Regions from separate parts of the Paenibacillus sp. FSL L8-0333 genome, predicted to be linked through region 1. Evidence: riboswitches for the same ligand, from Rfam matches in the RefSeq annotation. Region 1 holds a riboswitch; the other holds the start of a gene.
What was found. Region 1 has a riboswitch for cyclic di-GMP ahead of NYE72_RS03210 (transglutaminase-like domain-containing protein). Riboswitches for the same ligand answer to the same signal wherever they lie in the genome.
Positions count from the first base shown of each region.

Region 2: another riboswitch for cyclic di-GMP. It lies ahead of NYE72_RS02435 (choice-of-anchor A family protein); the one in region 1 lies ahead of NYE72_RS03210 (transglutaminase-like domain-containing protein).

Region 1 covers NZ_CP150186.1:731,086-734,940, forward strand. The annotation lists gene NYE72_RS03195 (glycosyltransferase family 2 protein) at 1-471, shown strand, start outside; gene NYE72_RS03200 (GtrA family protein) at 458-865, shown strand; gene NYE72_RS03205 (class D sortase) at 968-1,627, shown strand; cyclic di-GMP riboswitch class I at 1,747-1,829, shown strand; cyclic di-GMP riboswitch class I at 1,904-1,984, shown strand; gene NYE72_RS03210 (transglutaminase-like domain-containing protein) at 1,998-2,807, shown strand; rRNA gene NYE72_RS03215 (16S ribosomal RNA) at 3,175-3,855, shown strand, end outside.
Region 2 covers NZ_CP150186.1:550,727-554,581, reverse strand. The annotation lists gene NYE72_RS02435 (choice-of-anchor A family protein) at 1-1,990, opposite strand, end outside; cyclic di-GMP riboswitch class I at 2,099-2,189, opposite strand; gene NYE72_RS02430 (hypothetical protein) at 2,685-3,077, shown strand; gene NYE72_RS02425 (ASCH domain-containing protein) at 3,275-3,688, opposite strand.

The DNA.
Region 1 (3,855 bases):
GGACTTAAAGAAAAGAACCGCTATGTCCGAGGTTTGGTGAGCTGGGTTGGCTTCAAGCAGACTATGGTGGAATATGAACGGGAAGAACGTTTTGCCGGAGAAACCAAATATCCGCTGAAGAAAATGATTCGTTTTGCGTTAGATGGCATCACCTCTTTTTCACATAAGCCGCTTAAGATTGCTACGTATATTGGATTCTTCCTTTCATTCTCTAGCTTTCTCTATTTATTTTTCGTCTTGTTTCAAAAGATATTTTTCACCTCCTGGACGGTTCCGGGCTGGGCTTCCATTGTAGGCGTCAATCTGCTCTTTAACGGTATCGTTCTGATGCTGTTAGGTGTGATTGGGGAGTATATCGGACGGATTTATGACGAGTCTAAAGATAGACCGCTATACATTGTTAGTGAGACTAAAGGCTACCAGAACGAAGAACAACTGGACCGCCGGAAGGACCACAATGATGTCAGATAAGAACTTGCGTGCTGCATTCATACAGTTCCTTAAATTTAATGCCGTAGGTTTGCTCAATACGCTTATTGATTTTGTGATTTTCACATTGTTGAATTCACTAGGGATGGTATACGCATTGGCGCAGGTGATCTCCTATAGTGCAGGTACGGCGAATAGCTTTATTTTGAATAAAAAAGTAACCTTTCGTGATCGCAACCGGGGGAATAAAGAAGGCTTCGACCGCGTGCAGCTGGTCAAGTTTATCGTGCTGAATCTGGTAGTGCTCGGAATATCACTGCTGCTAATGCATCTGTTGACAGACAGACTAGGTATTCAAGTCTTGATCTCCAAGGTGCTGGTTACCTTTATCACGGTGATCATCAATTTCTTTGGAAGTCGTAAATGGGTATTTTAAACATTAATTTCAGGCAGAAGGAGTTGCTATGCTTAAAGGCAAGTAGCTGTTTCTGCTTGATTTGTATATAACCATAGAAACAATATACGGAGGTGAATAACATTGCGTAAATTCTCCTATCTACTCATACTGGCTGGGATACTTATCATGTTATATCCGACAGCTAACGAATGGTACAACGACAGGCAGCAGGAGAAGTTATTAGAAACGGCTGAACTAAGCACTGCCGATAGTACTCCCCAGCCAGATTTGAAGAGCAGGTATGCTGAAGTTACTCAGCTGTTAGCAGAGGAATCGGTTCTGGATGCTCAGGCACAGTCCCAACCCCAAGAGACAGAAAAGCCTGAACCGGAGATTGAGGTCGGTGGCAAAGTAATCGCACTAATTGAAATCGGTAAGATTGATTTGAAGCTGCCTGTATTAGAAGGGGCTACAAAAGCTAATATGAAACATGCTGCAGCCCATATGAAAGAAACGGCACCCCTTGGAGAGATCGGGAATGCTGCAATCGCGGCGCATCGGGCTAGAACTACGGGTCGTTTGTTTAACAGATTGAATGAGGTTGTTGTGGGGGATGTTATCACGGTAAAGACTAGTGATCAGGTGTTTAACTATGAGGTATACGATATTTCTGTTGTAGATCCGAGTGATGTCTCCGTTCTTGACGGGAATGACAAGGATAAGATTCTTACTCTGATTACATGTGATCCGCTAGTGAATCCAACGCATCGGCTGATTGTTCATGCTAAATTAACAAAATGAGAATAGTGAATGACAAGAAAACACAAATACCGGGAGATATTTATAAAATAATGGGTAATCTAGTAAATTAGGTCTTGTTCACAACTATAAATATGATAGTATTATACTATGAAAGCTAAACACGATAACGGCAAACCTTCCGAAAGGTAGGGACGCAAAGCTAAAGGGCCTTTTCCCGAAAGGATGGCAGCCAGCTACCGAATGAAGAGGCTTTTTTTGTTTGTTTCAAATGGATTCTATCAACTATATCTAGTAAAGCTAGAACAGATAGAGCTTATACGATAACGGCAAACCTATCGAAAGGTAGGGACGCAAAGCTAAAGGGCCTTCCCGAAAGGATGGCAGCCAGCTACCGAAAGGAGTTTTATCCGTGAAAAAGGTTTATTTTATGCTGGTGGCGTTGTTCGTCCTAATGACTTCAGTTCCGGTAAGTACAGCTCAAGCTGCAAGTGCAGATGCCAGCTGGTTGATTACATCCAAAGTGGCTCAAGGTGTTATTGGTATTAACTATGATATTCCGAAAGATAAAAGAATCAAACTCATGATCACCAAAGATAACAGCAGCTATACTTATAACTTGTATGCTTCTGGACAAGCTGAGGACTTCCCTTTGCAACAAGGAAATGGGACTTATAAGGTTTCTGTTCTGGAGAACACAACCGGTAATAAATACAAAGCGTTATATTCCGAAGTAGTAGACGTAACCATGAGTGACTCGAATTCCGTATATTTGGGCTCCGTACAGAATGTGAAATGGAGTTCTTCTGATAAAGCGATTGTCAAAGCTAAACAATTAGTACAAGGTAAAACAACAGACGAAGAGAAAGTTAAAGCGATCTATAACTATGTAGTTGCGAATGTACAATATGACTACTCTCTTGCTAATAGTGTAACTACTGATTATATTCCAAGCATCGATAAGACATTGACTACTAAAAAAGGGATTTGCTATGATTACGCTTCTCTTTTTGCCGCAATGCTGCGGAGTGTAGATGTTCCTGCTAAGTTGGTAATGGGGAATACAAGCTACGTTACGCAATATCATGCCTGGAACGAAGTATTGCTTAATGGGAAGTGGGTTACCATTGATACTACAGTGGATGCAGGACTTGCAAAGAGTGATAAGAAAACCGATTTAATTAAAGCCTCAAGCAAATATACTGCGGCAAAATACTATTAAATTCGTCGCTATAAACATAACTCTATTAAATAAACAACTAGCTTAATTATTAAGCTAGTTGTTTATTTTTATATTAGGGGTTGCTTTTCTATTAATAGTTGGGGTATTATAGGTAAGCGTTGTTAGACAGCGTACAGGCGATACAAACGAGGCTGATAAAAAGCTTCGAAAAATAAAGCTTGCATTTCTGAAAACAACATGATATATTATAAGAGTTGCTGCTGAGACATTAAGCGGCGTCAACGAGAACTTGATCTTTGAAAACTGAACAACGAGTGAGTAGGAAATCACGCAAGTGAAATCCAAAATTAGAGAATTAATTTTCTCGTCAGATGTTTCAAAATGAGCATATCGCTCTTTTCAATACTAATTGGAGAGTTTGATCCTGGCTCAGGACGAACGCTGGCGGCGTGCCTAATACATGCAAGTCGAGCGGAGTTACTTTGAAAGCTTGCTTTCAAAGTAACTTAGCGGCGGACGGGTGAGTAACACGTAGGCAACCTGCCCTTCAGACTGGGATAACTACCGGAAACGGTAGCTAATACCGGATAATTTCTTTTTTCTCCTGAGAGAAGAATGAAAGACGGAGCAATCTGTCACTGAGGGATGGGCCTGCGGCGCATTAGCTAGTTGGTGGGGTAACGGCCCACCAAGGCGACGATGCGTAGCCGACCTGAGAGGGTGAACGGCCACACTGGGACTGAGACACGGCCCAGACTCCTACGGGAGGCAGCAGTAGGGAATCTTCCGCAATGGGCGAAAGCCTGACGGAGCAACGCCGCGTGAGTGATGAAGGTTTTCGGATCGTAAAGCTCTGTTGCCAGGGAAGAACGTCCGGTAGAGTAACTGCTATCGGAGTGACGGTACCTGAGAAGAAAGCCCCGGCTAACTACGTGCCAGCAGCCGCGGTAATACGTAGGGGGCAAGCGTTGTCCGGAATTATTGGGCGTAAAGCGCGCGCAGGCGGCTATTTAAGTCTGGTGTTTAAACCTTGGGCTCAACCTGAGGTCGCACTGGAAACTGGGTGGCTTGAGTACAGAAGAGGAAA
Region 2 (3,855 bases), 180 kb from region 1:
GTACTGGCGCTGGTGTCGGCGAAGCTACAGGCCCAAGCGGCACAGGATCTTCTGCAAGAACTATAGTGCCAATTACGGATGATGGCGTTGGTGTCGGGAACACCGAAGTCTCTGGTGTCGACGTTGGTGTTACCTCTGGAGTTGGTGTTACCTCTGGCGTTACCGTCGGTGTCGGTGTTGCTTCTGGTGTTACTGTCGGTGTCGGTGTTGCTTCAGGCGTTACCGTCGGTGTCGGTGTTACCTCTGGCGTTACCGTCGGTGTCGGTGTTGCTTCTGGTGTTACTGTCGGTGTCGGTGTTGCTTCAGGCGTTGGCGTTGGTGTCGGCGTCACTGTTGGCGTCGGCGTTGGTGTTGGCGTTGGCGTCGGCGTTGGTGTCACTGTCGGCGTTGGCGTCGGTGTTAGCGTCGGTGTCACTGTTGGCGTCGGCGTCGGTATTGGTGTTGGCGTCGGCGTCACTGTTGGCGTCGGCGTCGGTGTTGGTGTCGGCGTTGGCGTCACTGTCGGCGTTGGCGTCGGCGTCGGCGTTGGTGTCACTGTTGGCGTTGGCGTCGGCGTTGGTGTCACTGTCGGCGTCGGTGTTGGTGTCACTGTCGGCGTTGGTGTCACTGTCGGCGTCGGTGTTGGTGTCACTGTCGGCGTCGGTGTCACTGTTGGCGTCGGTGTTGGTGTCGGTGTCGGCGTCGGCGTCACTGTTGGCGTCGGCGTTGGTGTTGGTGTCGGCGTCACTGTTGGCGTCGGCGTTGGTGTCACTGTCGGCGTCGGTGTCACTGTTGGCGTCGGCGTTGGTATTGGCGTCGGTGTTGGTGTCGGTGTCGGCGTCGGTGTCACTGTTGGCGTCGGCGTTGGTGTTGGCGTCGGTGTTGGTGTCACTGTCGGCGTCGGTGTCACTGTTGGCGTCGGCGTTGGTATTGGCGTCGGTGTTGGTGTCGGTGTCGGCGTCGGCGTCACTGTTGGCGTCGGCGTTGGTGTTGGTGTTGGTGTTGGCGTCGGCGTTGGTGTCACTGTCGGCGTCGGTGTTGGTGTCACTGTCGGCGTTGGCGTTGGTGTCACTGTCGGCGTTGGCGTTGGCGTCACTGTTGGCGTTGGCGTTGGTGTCACTGTTGGCGTTGGTGTCGGCGTTGGTCCAGGTTCATCACCATCGTATGGATAGTGGTGAAATTCACCACCACCAGTCCCTTTGAGTGAAGCCGCCACTAAAGTACCGTTAATCTGACCATTAATAAAATCAACATGAGCATAGGGGGCAAGTATGCTTCCCATTACACCTATGCCTGCCATATCCAGATACGCAGCTTGGCTAAAGTTAAGCAAAATTTTCTTGCTATTCAACACGTTATTAGGTAGAAATCCGAAGTTTTTCATTTTTACGTTAGAACCATCAATATTAATAATTGCTGTAGATCCTGAAGGAACATTTATTGTAATTCCATAGGTATTAGAGACGTTATCTCCTGGAACATTAAAAACATTGACCGCAGGATCTGTACCTGTCAGGGTAAGACTGCCATATTGGTACACTGTTGTTCCATTCGCCGGCAATGCTGCAAGTTCTGCTGATTTGTCCTTCAAAGACTGACCTACGGCTGAAAAGTCAATCGTACTCCCCTGTCTTTTTGTACCTCCCTTGAGGAGCGTTACATTCCCTGAAAAATCTCCCCCGTGCACGATATTCCCATAAACAGTACCTCCGTTGAAAGTAAGATTCCCTCCAACAACAAGTGTGTCAGTCAAGGAAACCTCAGCAGCGGTCAACCTATCTCCAACACTATAGTTGGTTAAGTTAACGTTACCTCCAGCAGCAAACCTTCCTTCCGTATCCGAAACCGTTGTTATATCCCCTAGAATAAACACGTTGTAGACCCCTGCAATTCCCAATGTAGAAGAACTACTAGCTCCAGCAACTCCAGCTCCTAATGAGGAAAGCCCACTACCTACCGTCAAAATCCCAGCTAATACAAGCGAGAGTAACGGTCTTATTCTTCTTTTCAAATGGCACACCTCCTAAAACTATGATTTATATTAATCAGAATAATTACCAGAAACTCTAAAGGACCTAACAACAAAAAAGACCGCCAAAAAGAAGTGGAATTCCCTTCTCATGGCAGTCGGACGGTCATTGTGCCTTTAAGACACTTTAGACTCCTGGACTTTGCGTCCCGCCCTTTCAGACGGTTTGCTATTATCATGACTATATATATGTATTACACTGCAAGTCCAGAACTGGTAGCCGAAGCATTCTCTCCAATAACCGTCTATGACTTTTAATACTTTTTGAATTAATAACAGTTTAGCGCCCGACACCCACAATTGTCAATCAATTCCTTTCGATGATCCCCCTCATTATTACCATACAAAAAAAGCGCCTAAAGGCGCTTCGCATAAGGTTTTTCATTAAATTTTAAAGTAACTGTATATAGCCCAATATGGATATCCATAAGGGAACACTCAGAATTAAACCAAAAAACAATCCACGCTGGAGGCTGCCCTCTTTTTCCATCATAATTCTCCTTTATGTGCGTCCGATACATTATTTTTTATTATTACAATTTTAATATAATTTATTCTTCGTTATTTACTTGTGAATTTAATCACATTTGATAAGCTGTTTAGAAATACCATTGATTATTTTTGGAATATCGGGGTAGAATACGAATATACGTTCCTATTAGAGGTGATGAGATTCATGCATAGAGCAGAAAGCAGGGACAACATGCTGGTGAAATCTTATTTATTGCTTCCGATGATTTTATCAGCTTTCGAACGGGACTCCGCCATTTTATCTACACACTTACGAACACCCGCCCCTTATCTGGAGGTGCTTGGAACAGCTGCTGCAGTAGCTACAACAGATCTAAGGGATGTTCGTGCAGAAATGAGAAGACGGGGAATCAAGGTGTATGAGCAAAACAGACTTAATACGGGAATTGAAGCCAAGTATATATGTCGTGGCTATCACGAACGAATGCTGCTGTTGAATGACATTGTTGCGGCTCAGGCTGCCATCCATATGCGCAGATACCTAGGGCTGGATATTTCCTCTTTTAAGAGTTACGAAGAACAGTATCAGATTAAATAAAGCTGTATAGAAGCCGCTCTACTCTCCCCCCAATCAATTAGTGAACAAAAAAATAGGCCTTACCATGGGAGTTGGCAAGACCTGAGAGAGATATACCACAAAACACTGGGGGGTGTTTGGTGTCTTCAATATATACCTCGAACCTGAAAAAAAGCTGATAGGCACATAAAAATTACATTAAAAATATCATTCGCCGTTCAGAAGTGATCCGAATGCTCCCACAAGCTTAGCCGACCTTTGGCTGGAATTGGATGGCGCAGTGAGTGAACCTCTTCAAGCTTCCAGGCAAAACGTCCTTCGCTATAGTCGCCAAAATCATATTCGTTCCCATTGATCCATTCCCTTAAATCCACCTCTGGAGTAACCACATAACATCCCGCGAGCTGACCTGTAGCAATAATAGCTCCTGTCGGCAAATTATTCGCTGTATAGCCATGTTTCGCCAATACTGATTTGTACGGTTCCTGTTCACAAATCTTTTTGTCAATCCTCATTCCGGCATGGATGCCTAACTCGCCGCGGTAGGCTGTTCTCCATGAACGAGTTTCAAACTCTTTTTCACCAAGAGCAATTAAGGTCGCCCAAGGCTGCCGTATTGTTATACACCGCATGATATTTATCCCCTTTGTTTATGTTGGACGTTTGTCACGGATGCCACGGATCTCGATCTCGCGTTGTGTAATCTTGCTCTCCTTGACTTGATAAATAATCCCAACCGTTTGGTCGATACTCATTTCCATGATTGATCGCCTCTAAAAATAAGAACATTCATTTTTAT